Regions from separate parts of the Paraburkholderia sp. BL6665CI2N2 genome, predicted to be linked through region 1. Evidence: predicted binding sites of a transcription regulator. Region 1 holds the regulator's gene; each other region holds the start of a gene.
What was found. The regulator LexA, encoded in region 1, represses DNA repair genes until DNA is damaged. The targets are predictions, from matches to a motif close to ACTGTATNNNNATACAGT.
Positions count from the first base shown of each region.

Region 2: B0G81_RS20385 (ATP-dependent helicase) is a predicted target of LexA. The motif match lies at 1,822-1,839, and genes of this name have one in related genera.
Region 3: imuA (translesion DNA synthesis-associated protein ImuA) is a predicted target of LexA. The motif match lies at 2,376-2,393, and genes of this name have one in related genera.
Region 4: B0G81_RS36415 (putative DNA modification/repair radical SAM protein) is a predicted target of LexA. The motif match lies at 2,723-2,740, and genes of this name have one in related genera.

Region 1 is NZ_SORC01000001.1:7,512,420-7,516,308, forward strand. Features, by position in the region: gene B0G81_RS33700 (universal stress protein) at 1-41, shown strand, start outside; gene B0G81_RS33705 (DUF2939 domain-containing protein) at 206-868, opposite strand; gene B0G81_RS33710 (hypothetical protein) at 970-1,314, opposite strand; gene lexA (transcriptional repressor LexA) at 1,420-2,070, opposite strand; gene B0G81_RS33720 (sulfate ABC transporter substrate-binding protein) at 2,385-3,425, shown strand; gene cysT (sulfate ABC transporter permease subunit CysT) at 3,587-3,889, shown strand, end outside.
Region 2 is NZ_SORC01000001.1:4,577,362-4,581,250, reverse strand. Features, by position in the region: gene B0G81_RS20405 (MATE family efflux transporter) at 1-11, opposite strand, end outside; gene B0G81_RS20400 (RNA-binding S4 domain-containing protein) at 299-517, opposite strand; gene B0G81_RS20395 (hypothetical protein) at 833-1,279, shown strand; gene B0G81_RS20390 (hypothetical protein) at 1,382-1,645, shown strand; gene B0G81_RS20385 (ATP-dependent helicase) at 1,881-3,889, shown strand, end outside.
Region 3 is NZ_SORC01000001.1:6,998,115-7,002,003, forward strand. Features, by position in the region: rRNA gene B0G81_RS31410 (23S ribosomal RNA) at 1-1,759, shown strand, start outside; rRNA gene rrf (5S ribosomal RNA) at 1,967-2,080, shown strand; gene imuA (translesion DNA synthesis-associated protein ImuA) at 2,463-3,302, shown strand; gene B0G81_RS31425 (DNA polymerase Y family protein) at 3,202-3,889, shown strand, end outside.
Region 4 is NZ_SORC01000001.1:8,113,735-8,117,623, forward strand. Features, by position in the region: gene ldcA (muramoyltetrapeptide carboxypeptidase) at 1-113, opposite strand, end outside; gene tadA (tRNA adenosine(34) deaminase TadA) at 142-822, opposite strand; gene B0G81_RS36400 (DnaJ family domain-containing protein) at 882-1,283, opposite strand; gene B0G81_RS36405 (hypothetical protein) at 1,544-1,777, shown strand; gene B0G81_RS36410 (2'-5' RNA ligase family protein) at 1,822-2,427, opposite strand; gene B0G81_RS36415 (putative DNA modification/repair radical SAM protein) at 2,753-3,889, shown strand, end outside.

The DNA.
Region 1 (3,889 bases):
CGTGTTCTTCGGCGCAGGAGCAGCAGCAAGCGGCGGCTTGATGCGCATGTCGGCCATTGAGGGCGGTTGGCTGGGGGTCGGGTACTCCGGCCTCACTACCCGATGGCCTTGACGTCATAACGAAGTCGCTGCACGACTCGTCACGACTCGCCGAATAATTGGCGCGATCAAGGGATCCGCGCCATACAAAGCCGACGTGCCGCGATCACTCGTTCAGATTGACCGCGGCCAGCTTCCACGTGAATATCCCTTCGCGCCGAAAGATCGCCGAGTAACGCGCGTCGCCGGCGCCATGCTGGTACGTGACGACAAACTCGTTGAGCCCACGATAGCCCGCCGTGGTCTGCGGCGGTTGCGGGGGCGTGGTGTTGGCATTCCCGTTCGCCGCGTTGCCGGCAGGAGGCGCTGCCGGTGCCGGTGCGGTCGCGGCGGCGTCGGACGGATTGTTCGCGGCCGGCGGCGCGGGCGGCCGCTCACCCGGATCGCCGCGCGGCGGCATGCCGTTCAGCAAGGCCGCGACACCGTCCGGTGTGGCATAGGCATCCACGAGCGGGCCGATCAACGCGACGCCGATCATCGCGCCGATGGCGGCCAATGGATTGCCGTTGCTGTGCGCGCCAAGCCGGCGTGTCAGCAGGCCGGCGACCTGTTCCTTCAGGCTCTCACGCAACGCAGGGAAGTCGACGTACTGATTGACTGTTTGCGCGTCGCGCGCATCGGCCGCGCGTTTGAGATTGTTCAGCGCGATGTACGGCGACGCATAAGCAAACCCCAGTGCGGCGATCACCACGCTCACGATTAGCGTGACGATCAGCGGCTTTGTGGCGCCGCCTCTGCTGCCGCGTTGGGTATGTTTCGGAACTGCCATCGAGTGGGACTCTCCATCAGGTGTGATCTAACGTGGACCGCGGCCACGCGAAAACGATCCCACGCAATGCAATCTCTCGCCGCCCGCTCAAGACAGGGTCATCACGACTCGAACACCGCGCCATGGACGTTGGCTTCGTCGGCGATGCAGCGGTCGATCATGCGGCAAACCGCGTCCATCGTGCCGACCATGATGAGACGCGACGGCCCGTGATAGACCCGCACCGGTGCGCGACGCGCGGGTTCGGCCGTATTCAGGCCGGAATTCAACGACACGCGGGCAAACGCCGGCAACGACGAAGGCAAGCTCGACGCAGCCTCGGGCGAGTCGAACAGCGACGGTGTGCTGCGCGTGGCCGCCTCGATCAATGAGCAGGGCACCAGCTTGCGAAGGTGACGCAGACGACCGAACTGGCGAAAGGGCAGCAGGCGGGCAAGACGTTCCATGAGACTCTCCAGACGATGCAACGTTGATGCGGCGTTGATGCAGTGTCGATGCGACATTGACGCGGCTTTTTATTCTGTTGAACGCGCAAAAGGGTTAGAACTGGGTTAGAACTCGCCGGGGCGGATCAGCCCCACGGCGATACCCTCCAGCGCGAACTCCGCACTGCCGGTTTCAACGAAGATGTTTTCGTAATCGGGGTTCTCGGCGATCAGTTCGAGCCCGTTCGGCCGGCGCTTCAGGCGCTTGACCGTGACGTCGTCGCCGAGCCGGGCAATGATGATCTGGCCGTCTTTTGCTTCGCTGCGCTTTTGCACCGCGAGCAGGTCGCCGTCGAAGATGCCCGCGTCGCGCATGGACAGTCCGCGCACCTTCAGCAGGTAATCGGGCTTGCTCGAGAACAGCGCCGGGTCGCACGCGTAGTGCTGCGAGATATGTTCCTGCGCGAGGATCGGGCTGCCGGCGGCAACGCGCCCGATTAGCGGCAGCGACAGTTGCATGATGCTGGCGTGCGGCAGCGTGAACTGGTGCGGCGAGTCTTCCGGACCGGCCAGCAGGCGAATGCCGCGCGATGCGCCGGCCGCGAGTTCGATCACGCCCTTGCGGGCGAGTGCGCGCAGATGTTCTTCTGCCGAATTGGCCGAGCTGAAACCCAGCTCGGCGGCGATCTCCGCGCGGGTGGGCGGAAAGCCGGTGCGTTCGATAGCCCTGCGGATCAGATCGAAAACCTGCTGCTGTCGTGCGGTGAGTTTGGTCATGGCGCCACTGTATGTATGAACAGGTGACTGTATTTTTATACAGTATTCGGCGCAATTCAAGCTTTACTTTAAGTTCGGGGCGAAGGGCGGCGTTCCAGCGCCGTCAAACGATGCTTTAACAGCCGTTTTCGTTCAGCAACGCCTTATCCAGCTGTCGTTACCACTTTTGAGTATTAAAAAATGAAGAAACATTATTTTTAATGATGAAAGCCCTTCGATAGACTGGGCCTCCAGTTGACGTTCATGTGCACGTGACCGCGACACAAGAAAAGACACCACACGCTGTTTCAGCGGACAACGCGGAGAAAGTTGACATGAATCACCAAGGTACGGGGCTGGCAGGCAGGACGCAGAAACTGATCGCGGCGCTCGCATTGAGCGCGGCGGGCGCGCTCGGTGTGATGGCGCAGGCGCACGCCGCCGACACGACGCTGCTGAACGTCTCCTACGACCCGACGCGTGAGCTGTATCAGGACGTCAACCAGGCGTTCGGCAAGGAGTGGAAGGCGAAGACGGGCGAGACGATCACCTTCAAGCAGTCGCACGGCGGCTCGGGCGCCCAGGCGCGCTCGGTGCTCGACGGTCTGCAGGCCGACGTGGTGACGCTGGCGCTCGCCTATGACATCGACGCACTGGCGAACAAGGGTTTGCTGGACAAGGGCTGGCAGAAGCGGTTGCCGGATAACGCCTCGCCGTACACGTCGACGATCGTGTTTCTGGTGCGCAAGGGCAACCCGAAGCACATCAAGGACTGGGACGATCTGATCAAGCCGGGTGTGTCGATCGTGACGCCGAACCCGAAGACGTCGGGCGGCGCGCGCTGGAACTACCTCGCGGCTTGGGCGTACGCCGAGCATCAGCCGGGCGGCAATGATCAGAAGGCCAAGCAATTCGTCGGCAAGCTGTACAAGAATGCCGGCGTGCTGGATTCCGGCGCGCGCGGCGCGACCACCAGCTTCGTGCAACGCGGCATTGGCGACGTGCTGATCGCATGGGAAAACGAAGCGTTTCTGTCGCTGAAGGAATTCGGTCCGGAGAAGTTCGAGATCGTGGTGCCGTCGGTGAGCATTCTGGCCGAGCCGCCGGTCGCGGTGGTGGACAAGGTGGTCGACAAGCACGGCACGCGCAAGGTCGCCGAAGCTTACCTGAACTTCCTGTATAGCGAGCAAGGCCAGGAGATCGCGGCGAAGAACTTCTACCGTCCGCGTTCGAACAAGGTGCCGGCCGAGCTGACCGCCAAGTTTCCGAAGCTGAAGCTGTACACGGTGGACGATTCGTTCGGCGGCTGGACCAACGCGCAGAAGACGCACTTTGCCGACGGCGGCGTGTTCGATTCGATCTATCAGCCGCAGTAACAGGCCCGCTGCCGGCATCGGCAAAGGCATAGGCATAGGCACAGGCATAGGCAGCACGACGCGGCGACGCGTCACTCCCGAGCGCGCCCCATGGGGCGCGCTTTTGGCCGCCAGGGCCCGGCGGCCGGCAATACGAGCATCAACCTGAACGAGTAACGAGCATGACGACGTTGACCTTCCGAAAACCGAGCGCGTTGCCCGGTTTTGGCCTGACACTCGGCATCACGGTGGCTTATCTGAGCCTCGTGGTGCTGATTCCGCTTGCGGCGACCTTTCTCAAGACCGCCACGCTCGACTGGAGCCAGTTCGTGCGCGCGGTGAGCTCGCCGCGCGTGCTCGCGTCGTATCGGCTCACCTTCTTTTCCGCGCTCGGCGGCGCGCTGATCAATGCGGTGTTCGGCTTTCTGGTGGCGTGGGTGCTGGTGCGCTACACGTTTCCGTTCAAGCGCATTGTCGATGCCGTG
Region 2 (3,889 bases), 2.9 Mb from region 1:
GATTGAGTCATGGAGCGCCTGGCGGCGGAAGTGGCGACAGCGCGACGGCGGGCGCGACGAACGCGCGAGCGGTGGCGAGGGCAGCGGCTCGATGAGCCTCGGCGGACGCTCGAGGCAGCCGCCGGCCGGTGTGTCAGCCGATTGTTGGTCTGTTGAAACTGACAGCTTATTGCTTAGGCGCGGCGATGTCGATGGAAGAGGCACGATTTTGGTGCGTGCGTTCCTCCGAGTTTTCGGACCGCGGGGTGACGGGCCCGTGTTTTAGCTCCGCTCATTAGCTCCGCCGGTTAGCGGTGTATCAGGCCTCGTGGACGGCAATCCGCGTGTCGCCGAGCAGGACGACCTGACCCGCGCGGATCTTGCACGTTTTACGCGTTTCAACCCGCCCGTCGACGGTGACCGCACCGTCCGCCACCATCATTTTTGCCGAGCCGCCGCTGTCCGCCAGCCCCGTTATCTTCAGGAGATTGTGCAGTTCGACGTAGTCGCCGGTGAGCGTGAAATCGAGGTTGGGCATGGCGTTTGCACCTTCAGGCAAAGGGTTCGCATCATAAGCCAGAAGCTTGCCCTGGATGAAGTTCGCGGTGTGCGCCGCCGTCATGTGAGCATCTGCAAGCAGATGTTATGCGTTTGTCAGAAAGTGAAACGTTCCGTAACGGTGGTCGTAAAACACGAACTCCACTCGTAAAGTGCAGGTCAGTAGGGAAAGCCTGCTCGATTTTTATCTGGCAGCGAGCAGACCGGGCGAGGACGCAGACCGCGCTCATGAGCGCTGAAATGCGCAGAGCCGGACCGGTCGCCCGCGTCACAAAAACCTTAGAGAGGATTAGCCATGACCCAGATTCGTACGCTTCTGATCGGTACCGCCTTCACGGCCCTTGCTTCCACAGCCGCGTTCGCACAGACCGCGCAACCGGCAGCGGGCGCGGAAGGCCAGCCGCAGGTTCAGATGCAAGTCAATGACGCGGCGCCCGCCGCGCAGGGCGTGCAGCCGGTGACGCCGGCGCCGACGCGTCTGACGGCGTCGGGCTCAACCGACCCGCTGGTGCAGAAGCGCGACGCCAACGCGAAGGCTAATGCCGAGTATCGCGCGTCGAAGAAGGCATCCAAGGCGGAGCTGAAGGATCAGCAGAAGGCCGCCAAGCTTCAGTACAAGGAGCAGGTGCGCGACGCCAAGATCAATCAGAAGGCGGATAAGCAGACCGCCAATAACGAAATGAAGATGAACATGCAAGGCCAGACGGGCGACCAGTCGGACGGCGCCGACGTCAAGCATTGAGGCTGAGTTTCGACCGAGCGGCGCGGCGGCGCGGTTCGCCGCCACGGCCGCTGCGTTACCGGACTGCTGAGTCCGGGCATCTCGTTTCAACGGAGGTATCGCATGAGCATCGCAAATTCCACGAAGACCACGCTTGTCGCCGCGTTGATCGCGGGCTGCCTGTCGTCCGCTGCATTCGCGCAGGCTAGCGATCCGGCCGCGGCGCCGGTCACCCACGCCGACAAGAAGGCAGCCAAGGAACAATCGAAGGCGGACAAGAAAGCGTCCGTCGCGCAGGCCAAGGCCGACAAGAAGAAGACCGATGCGCAGGCCGACGCCGATAAGGCCGCTGCCGACGCAAACGTCAAGGACGCGAAGAAGCAATAGCAGACTTCGCGCCTCAGGCCGACGCGGGGCGCGCGGACGTCTCGATGTCGTGCCTGCGAAAAATGGCCCGTGCACACTCGTGCGACGGGCCATTTTTTGTGCTCGTATTCGCCCGCGCGGCCCACATGAAATGCAGACCTCGCATCCGGCTAAAAAAGGGTCGCTTGTCGGCGTGGGTTGTATGGATATACAGTATGCGTCGCCGCTCTGAATCCATCCAACGCCTAAAACAATCGTGCTTCCAGTCGCCGAACCTGCGCCTTCCTCGCCGTCCCCGACGTCGCCGACTTCCGACACCGCCGCCTGGCTGGCGAAGCTCAACGACGCGCAGCGCGAAGCCGTCGACTACGGCGCCGACACGCCCGCCGCACCGCCCGGCGCGCTGCTGGTGATTGCCGGCGCCGGCTCCGGCAAGACCAATACGCTTGCGCACCGGGTCGCCAATCTGGTGGTGAAGGGCGCCGATCCGCGCCGCATCCTGCTGCTGACCTTTTCGCGCCGCGCGGCGCTCGAAATGACCCGGCGCGTCACGCGCATCGCCGGCGCGGCGCTCGGTTCGCGAGCCGCGCTCGCGCAAGGGCTGACGTGGTCGGGTACGTTCCATAGCGTCGGCGCGCGGTTGTTGCGCGAATACGCGGATCTGATCGGTCTTGCGCCGGCCTTCACGATCAACGACCGCGAGGATTCCGCCGATCTCATGAACCTCGTGCGCCACGAACTCGGGCTGTCGGCGAAAGAGCGGCGTTTCCCGGCCAAGGGCACGTGCTTTGCCATTTACTCGCGCGTCGTGAACACCGGCGCGTCGCTCGGCCAGGTGCTGGACAAGGCGTTTCCGTGGTGCCGCGAATGGGAGGCCGATCTGCGCATGCTGTTCGCGTCTTACGTTGAAGCGAAGCAGAAGCAGAGCGTGCTCGACTACGACGACCTGCTGCTCTACTGGTCGCACATGGCCGCCGAGCCGGCCATTGCCGCCGACCTGTCGGGACGCTTCGATCACGTGCTGGTCGACGAATACCAGGACACCAATCGTCTGCAGGCGTCGATCCTGCTCGCGTTGAAACCGGACGGCCGCGGCCTGACCGTGGTCGGCGACGACGCCCAGTCGATCTATTCGTTTCGCGGCGCGACCGTGCGCAACATTCTCGATTTCCCCGCGCATTTCGACCCGCCGGCCAAACAGGTCACGCTGGAGCGCAATTACCGCTCGAGCGCGCCGATCCTGGCGGCGTCGAACGCGGTGATCGAATTGGCCAGCGAGCGCTACACGAAGAATCTGTGGACCGACAAGGCCTCCGCTCAGCGCCCGCGTCTGGTGACCGTCGCCGATGAGGCGGATCAGGCGCGCTACATCGTCGAGCAGGTGCTGGAAGCGCGCGAGCAGGGCATGAAGCTCAAGTCGCAAGCGGTGCTGTTCCGCGCCGCGCACCACAGCGCCGCGCTGGAGATCGAACTGACCCGGCGCAACATTCCGTTCGTGAAGTTCGGCGGGCTGAAGTTTCTCGACTCGGTGCACGTGAAAGACGTGCTTGCCGTGCTGCGTTGGGCGGAAAATCCGCGTGATCGCGTGGCCGGGTTTCGCGTCGTGCAGTTACTGCCGGGCGTGGGACCGGCTACCGCGGCAAAGGTGCTCGACGAGGTCGTCGCGCGCGCGGGCAGCGGCAACCCCGCCGACACCGCCGGCGGCGCGCTGGCGGCCTTCGCCGCGCCGGCTCGGGCGCAGGAAGACTGGCATCCGTTCGTCAAGCTGATGTCGAGCGTGTACGGGCGCCAGACACCGTGGCCCGCCGAGTTCGAAATGGTGCGTCGCTGGTATGAGCCGCATCTCGAGCGCAATCACGAGGACGCGGCGATCCGTCACGCGGACGTGTTGCAGATGGAGAGCATCGCGGGCACGTATCCGTCGCGTGAACGGTTTCTGACCGAGTTGACGCTTGATCCGCCCGACGCCACCAGCGACAAATCCGGCGTGCCGCTGATCGACGAGGACTACCTGATCCTGTCCACCATCCATTCGGCAAAAGGGCAGGAGTGGCGCAACGTGTTCATGCTGAACGGCGTGGACGGCTGCATTCCGTCCGATCTCGGCACCGGCAGCGAGGAGGAAATCGACGAGGAGCGCCGTCTGCTGTATGTGGCGATGACGCGCGCGAAAGAGGACTTGCATATCGTCGTGCCGCAGCGCTTTTACGTGCACAACCAGACGCACATGGGCGATCGTCACGTGTGGGCCTCGCGCACGCGCTT
Region 3 (3,889 bases), 510 kb from region 1:
AAGATGTAACGGGGCTAAGCAATATACCGAAGCTGCGGATGCACATTTATGTGCATGGTAGGAGAGCGTTCCGTAAGCCTGCGAAGGTGCACTGGAAAGTGTGCTGGAGGTATCGGAAGTGCGAATGCTGACATGAGTAGCGATAAAGGGGGTGAAAAGCCCCCTCGCCGTAAGCCCAAGGTTTCCTACGCAACGTTCATCGGCGTAGGGTGAGTCGGCCCCTAAGGCGAGGCAGAAATGCGTAGCTGATGGGAAGCAGGTTAATATTCCTGCACCATTGTTAAATGCGATGGGGGGACGGATCGCGGAAGGTTGTCCGGGTGTTGGAAGTCCCGGTCCTTGCATTGGAGAAGGCGCTTTGGCAAATCCGGGCGCAGGATTCAAGGGTGCGAGGCCATTCACTTCGGTGAAGAAGCAATCGGAAGTGGTTCCAAGAAAAGCCTCTAAGCTTCAGTTTAACAAGACCGTACCGCAAACCGACACAGGTGGGCGAGATGAGTATTCTAAGGCGCTTGAGAGAACTCGGGAGAAGGAACTCGGCAAATTGGTACCGTAACTTCGGGATAAGGTACGCCCCTGTAGCTTGATGCCCCTGCGGGCAGAGGGTGAAGGGGTTGCAATAAACTGGTGGCTGCGACTGTTTAATAAAAACACAGCACTCTGCAAACACGAAAGTGGACGTATAGGGTGTGACGCCTGCCCGGTGCCGGAAGATTAAATGATGGGGTGCAAGCTCTTGATTGAAGTCCCGGTAAACGGCGGCCGTAACTATAACGGTCCTAAGGTAGCGAAATTCCTTGTCGGGTAAGTTCCGACCTGCACGAATGGCGTAACGATGGCCACACTGTCTCCTCCCGAGACTCAGCGAAGTTGAAGTGTTTGTGATGATGCAATCTCCCCGCGGCTAGACGGAAAGACCCCATGAACCTTTACTGTAGCTTTGCATTGGACTTTGAACCGGTCTGTGTAGGATAGGTGGGAGGCTTTGAAGCGTGGACGCCAGTCTGCGTGGAGCCGCCCTTGAAATACCACCCTGGTTTGTTTGAGGTTCTAACCTTGGTCCGTAATCCGGATCGGGGACAGTGCATGGTAGGCAGTTTGACTGGGGCGGTCTCCTCCCAAAGTGTAACGGAGGAGTACGAAGGTACGCTAGGTACGGTCGGAAATCGTGCTGATAGTGCAATGGCATAAGCGTGCTTAACTGCGAGACCGACAAGTCGAGCAGGTGCGAAAGCAGGTCATAGTGATCCGGTGGTTCTGTATGGAAGGGCCATCGCTCAACGGATAAAAGGTACTCTGGGGATAACAGGCTGATACCGCCCAAGAGTTCATATCGACGGCGGTGTTTGGCACCTCGATGTCGGCTCATCTCATCCTGGGGCTGTAGCCGGTCCCAAGGGTATGGCTGTTCGCCATTTAAAGAGGTACGTGAGCTGGGTTTAAAACGTCGTGAGACAGTTTGGTCCCTATCTGCCGTGGGCGCTGGATATTTGAAGGGGGCTGCTCCTAGTACGAGAGGACCGGAGTGGACGAACCTCTGGTGTACCGGTTGTCACGCCAGTGGCATCGCCGGGTAGCTATGTTCGGAAGAGATAACCGCTGAAAGCATCTAAGCGGGAAACTCGCCTTAAGATGAGATATCCCCGGGGCTTCGAGCCCCTTGAAGGGTCGTTCAAGACCAGGACGTTGATAGGTCAGGTGTGGAAGCGCAGTAATGCGTTAAGCTAACTGATACTAATTGCCCGTAAGGCTTGATCCTATAACAGGTGTGTTTTGCGATGATCGTTAGTGCTTCAGCACTGACGGGCATCCCACCCCCGAAGGGGGCAAGGACACTCAGGTTAAGTGATCGTGTTGTGCCAGAAACAACACAACCCCAACAGCTTTACCTCTGGTGAGCATCACCAGAAACTACTTCTTCCCGATTGGCTGCATTGCTCCACGAGCAGTGCAGCAACAAGTCATGCCTGATGACCATAGCGAGTCGGTCCCACCCCTTCCCATCCCGAACAGGACCGTGAAACGACTCCACGCCGATGATAGTGCGGATTACCCGTGTGAAAGTAGGTAATCGTCAGGCTCCCCAGCAGCAAACAGAAACCCCACCCCGAAAAGGTGGGGTTTCTGCGTTTACAACCCCCGCCGTATAACCCCCTTCACTCCCGCCCCATCCGCCGCGCATCCGCGTAGCCCGTCAGTTCCAGATACGCCCGTCCGGCATCCACACCTTCACGCCGCAGGATCCGTCGATTGCGAGGTAGGGGTCGGCAAACCCGTCTTGGCGGATGGAGCTAGCCAACGATCTCAGTCGGTTGCCAGTGCCCTCCCCGCGCCAACTTGTCAGCATCCCTCTGTCTTAACATTCATCCCAAAATACTGTATAAATATACAGTAAAAACTCGTCACCTCATGCTTGCTCGATGCCGGCAGGGCGGAGCATTCCCTAATTCAAGAGCGTGTCTATGACAGCAGCAATTCAGCTTGCGACGACCGCCCTGACGTCCCAATTACGGCGTCAGGTATGGCAGGGCAATGAACTTGCCGAGGCAGATTCGCGTGTGATTTCCAGCGGCTATGCCGCGCTGGATCGGGTGTTGCCGGGACAAGGTTGGGCAGCTGGCGGTCTGACGGAATTGTTGATCGAGCATGGTGGAGTTGGTGAAGTACGTCTGCTAGCCCATGCATTGTGTCATCTGACGAAACACGTCAAGCGGCATGTCATGCTCGTGGCGCCTCCGTATCAGCCGTGCGCCGCCGCATTGAGAGCTTGGGGTGTCGATGTCGAGCGAATCTTATGGGTCCGCTCGAGTGAAGACCAGGCCTTGTGGGCCGCCGCTCAGGCCTTGAAGCAGGACGGCATCGGCGCGGTCCTGGTTTGGCTGCCGAATGCTCGTGCCGACAAAGTCAGGCGTCTGCAAGTGGCGGCTCAAGAATCGGCATCGCTGGCATTTTTGATTCGGCCTGTCGAGGCCGCCACGCAATCTTCCCCGGCGCCATTGCGAATGATCTGCGAGCCGCTGCTGCCGGCCAATGCGCAGACGATCAATCGTCGTCAATGGCTGCAGGAGATTGGTTTGTCGATCGACATCTTCAAGCGTCGCGGGCCGCCGCTAGCCGAGCCTCTTCGTCTCGTTTTACCTTTACAAAGCGTCTTGTTGCCGGAAAACGGAGTCGGTGGCCATCAAGGGCCAGAGATCAAACATGCTGTGGATCGCAGTCACATTGCCACTCTTGTCGCTGGAAGCGGTGAAGCCTCTCGCGCCGCTCCCGGATGGTTCGCTCGCGAAGCCGAATCGGCGTGAATCGAGCGATGAGACAAGCCAACTTCACGATGCCGACAACATCGTCGAAGAGCGCTGTTACGCGCTAGCCGACCACGCGCACATCCTGATGCCGGATTTCGACGCACTGCGTGCCGGCGTGCACGCGGGGCATTCGCGTTCGTATGCCTTGGCGTTGGCGCCGGGGCTCGAACTGCTTGCTGCCGATGTCGCCCGCGAAACTCAGGCATTCGAAGCCATAGCGCTTGCCTTGCTGACGTACACACCCAAAGTGTCGCTTGCCGACGCGCACACCCTGCTGCTGGAAGTCGGCTCCGGGTTGAGGTTGTTTGGCGGCTTGCGCGCGTTGTTGTCGCGGGTGTCTGCCACTGTGGCGGAATTCGGCTATACGGCGCGCATCGCCTGTGCGCCGACTGCCTGGGGCGCGTGGCTATTGGCGCAGGCCCGCGCCGTTCGGCAGAAGAATCGTTGGCACGTGGTCAAGGAGACCTCACTCGCGCGTGTCCTCGATGGCTTATCCGTATCGCTGCTGCCGGTCACGCAAACGCATCGCGAGGCGTTTGCGCATGTCGGCTGCGCGACGCTGGCCGATTTGCGTCAATTGCCAC
Region 4 (3,889 bases), 600 kb from region 1:
CCCTCGACGTGATGCCCCTGCGCATGGAAGCGCGCCAACGCGCGATGCAGCACCTCGGGGTCGTGCGGATACCCGGACGGCGCGATCAGTTCGATAGTGCGATGGACGGTCATTGGCAGGACCTTGCTGGACGTTGTAGTTTTAGAGCGACCGGGCCGGCCCCGGTGCGATGCCCGGTGCGCTGGCTGCGCCAGCCGCGTCGGCCCGTGCCGCCGCACGCGCTTCGCGGCTCGCGCGCCGCCGCTCGGCAAAGAACGACTTGAGCGCGGCCCCGCATTCGTTCTCGAGCACGCCGCCGATCACCGTGGTGTGATGATTCAACTGAGGATTCGCGAACGCATTGACGACGCTGCCGCACGCCCCCGTTTTCGGATCGCGGGCCCCGAATACGACTCGCGCGATGCGCGCATGCATGATCGCGCCCGCGCACATCAGGCACGGCTCCAGCGTGACGTAGAGTTCGCAGCCCGGCAAACGATAATTCTCCACGGCTTGCGCCGCGGCGCGCAAAGCGGCCATTTCCGCATGCGCGGACGGGTCGTGCCCACCGATCGGATGATTGAAACCTGTGCCAATGACTTCGTCGCCTCGCACGAGGACTGCGCCGACGGGCACTTCACCGGCGGCGCGCGCTTTTTCGGCGGCGGCTTGCGCCAGCGCCATGAAACGGCGATCGCGCTCCGTGACTTCGGGGACAGTGGAACATGTGGGCGGTTCGCCAACGGCTGTCTCTGAACCCGCCGAGGCGGCGGCAGCGCCCGAATCGGTCGCTGCCGATTCAGCGACATCGCTCACCGAGCGTTCGGAACCCGGCACATTCAGCGCTCCGTGAGACTCGACAGAGTCTGAATCCGGCGCGGCGGACTGGGCAAGCGGCGCGCTCACTGCGAACCCGCGTCTGCCGTATCGAGGTTGCCTGCGCGCTCGGATAGCCGCTCGGCGATGCGCCGGCAGTATTCGCGCGGCAAAACCAGCGGGCCGCCACGCAACGATTCAAGTGCCATATCGAGCGCGAGCATGCGCGCCTGGAGACGGCAACGGGTAGCCCGGTCGCTCACGGCATTCAACTCCGCTTGCAGGTCGCGCAACGCGCGCAACTGCTCGATAGCGGGCGGCACAAAGCCCGCGTTCTTCAAAATCCGGTTGGCGACGCGCACTTCTTCGGGGACCAAAGTATCGTCGTCCAGCGACAGCGGCGCGCCGGCGCCCGGTAACTCATCGAATTCGCCTCGCGCGGCGGCGGCGGCAATACGCTGTTCGACTAACGCATCAAGCAATTTCATCTGCAATCCACTACGTTGCGGCCCAAGCATTCTATCAGGGCGCGCACGATCGTTCCGCTTCTCGAACCGACGAAACCTCCTACGTTTTCAGATTCCGCGTATTTGAGGGCACACAGTCGTGCGCTAGCCTCGGCGATTCGTTACCGCGGCACTTACCGCCCCATTTTCCACGGCCAAATCTGACAAAACACTTTCAGCAGACGGCGCTCTGCACGCCTTCCCTCACCGCTCCCACAGTCATCCACGCCATGAAACCCCGAATGATCACTTCAAGCCGCAGTCACACCTCCATCGCTCTCCATGCCCGCATCAGTCCGCAGCCGGCCGCGGATCTCATCAATCCAGGCAAGCGCATTCGAAAACCGTGGCTGCGCGCGACGCTGGCCGGCGTCACCATGGCGTTCGCGCTCTCCGGTTGCGGCGTGTTCTGCGGTGGCGCGGGCGGAAGCGGTGCCGGTTTCGCCGGCGGTTGCGCAACCGGCATGCGGTTCTAGCACAGCGTCCTTCGATACACCGCCGTCACCCAGGGCGACGCGCGCTAGGATTCGGCGCCGGTCAAAGTCCAGCGCGCCAACGCGACATGCCGCGTACGCCCAAGCAAACTGTGCATCAACGCAAACTCACGCACGTTCCAGCAGACCGGCTCGACGGAGCGTGCCGCGGCCCATGGCATTCCATACGCCAGCGTGACGTGCGGTGTGTACTGCGCCGCGGACGAGACCGCGTGCTCACCCAAACCGGCGCTCTGCAACGCACGACCCAAGGCGTCGTGCAGTACGTGCAAGCCGGCGACGCCTTCGCCTCCGCCCAACACCAGCGGGCCCGGTCGTAGCTTCAAGGCAAAGCTGACCGCCGTGTCGAATTCGACGCTAAACGGCTCCATTCTGATCGACGCAGCCGCCTGCATCGCCGCATCGACTCGCTTTTGCGGCAAACCACCGGCGAAATTTCCCAGGTGATGCAAAGTGACATGCAGACGACCCGCCGCAAGCGGCTTGCTCCGCGCGCGCGTCTCCCCGCAAAGCTGTTGCGCGAGCTTCGAGATGCCGGCCGCTGTGGCGGCATCGGGAAAGACGGCGAAGAACAGGCCGTCCGTCGGCGTTGGCGGCGCCTCGAGCCCAGGCAGCCAAAGTTGTTCAGGCATGGCGTTCCTGACCGGATAAAGCCGGCATGTCGATGAATCTCCGTTCATTGTGCGGGCTGACCCGCGATAGCTGCTCTATCCTGACCGCTCGACTGTGCGAGTTTCGCGATCGCCTTTATCAAACCCGGTCGTTACTCTTGAGATAGCTCCCCGTTGCAGGCAAAGGCAGCACAATTCCGCCCACAGCCGTTTCCCTTGTAGCGCTTTCGGCCCGCTTGTTCGCCGGATACGCACCGAAGCCAACGCCCGTTTCCGATAAAAAACCGCTTGCAGTCACCGCCTCCCCACGTACAATACTGTACATCCATACAGTATTGGTGGCAACGTGGAACTGCTCAAAAAGCTGGAAGTATTGGCCGACGCCGCGAAGTACGACGCGTCATGCGCAAGCAGCGGCGCGCCCAAACGCGGCTCGCGCGGCATTGCAGGCCTCGGCGCAAGCACCGGCGCGGGCATCTGCCACAGTTTCACGCCAGACGGGCGCTGCGTCTCGCTGCTGAAAATCCTGCTCACCAATTTCTGTTTGTATGACTGTCAGTACTGCGTCAACCGGCGCTCGAGCAACGTGCCCCGCGCGCGCTTCACGCCCGAGGAAGTTGTCGACCTGACGCTGGATTTTTATCGGCGCAATTACATCGACGGATTGTTTCTGAGTTCCGGAATCATTCAGTCGTCGAACTACACGATGGAACAGCTCGTGCGCGTCGCCCAGTCGTTGCGTGAGGATCATCAGTTTCGCGGCTATCTTCATCTGAAGACGATTCCCGACGCCGATCCGCAGTTGATTGCGCAAGCCGGGCGTTATGCCGACCGTTTGAGCGTGAACATCGAACTGCCTACGGACAGCAGCCTCGCGCTGCTCGCGCCCGAAAAGAACGTGCGCACCATCAAGCTCGCCATGGGCTCGATCCGCCTTGCGCAGGAAGAAGCGCATGGCGACGCCAGAGCGCCGAAGTTCACGCCCGCGGGCCAAAGCACGCAGATGATCGTCGGCGCGGATCAGACGAACGACAGCACGATCTTGCAGACCGCCGCGACGCTCTACGGGTCATACAAGCTCAAGCGCGTCTACTACTCCGCCTTCAGCCCGATTCCCGACAGTCCCTCTGCCTTGCCGGCTCAGGCGCCGCCGTTGTTACGCGAACACCGGCTGTATCAGGCGGATTTCCTGATGCGCGGCTACGGCTTCAGTGCGGACGAACTGTTCGAACAGCCCGGCAACCTGTCGCTCGACATCGATCCGAAGCTCGCGTGGGCGTTAGCGCATCGCGAGCAGTTTCCGGTCGACCTGAACCGCGCGCCGCTGCGCATGATTGCGCGCGTGCCGGGCATCGGCATGCGCAACGCAAAACGTTTGGTGGAGTTACGGCGTTCGCGCCGGGTGCGCTACGAGGACCTCGTGCGGCTGCGTTGTCCGCTGGAAAAGATCAAGCCATTTGTCGTGACGCAAGACTATCGCGCG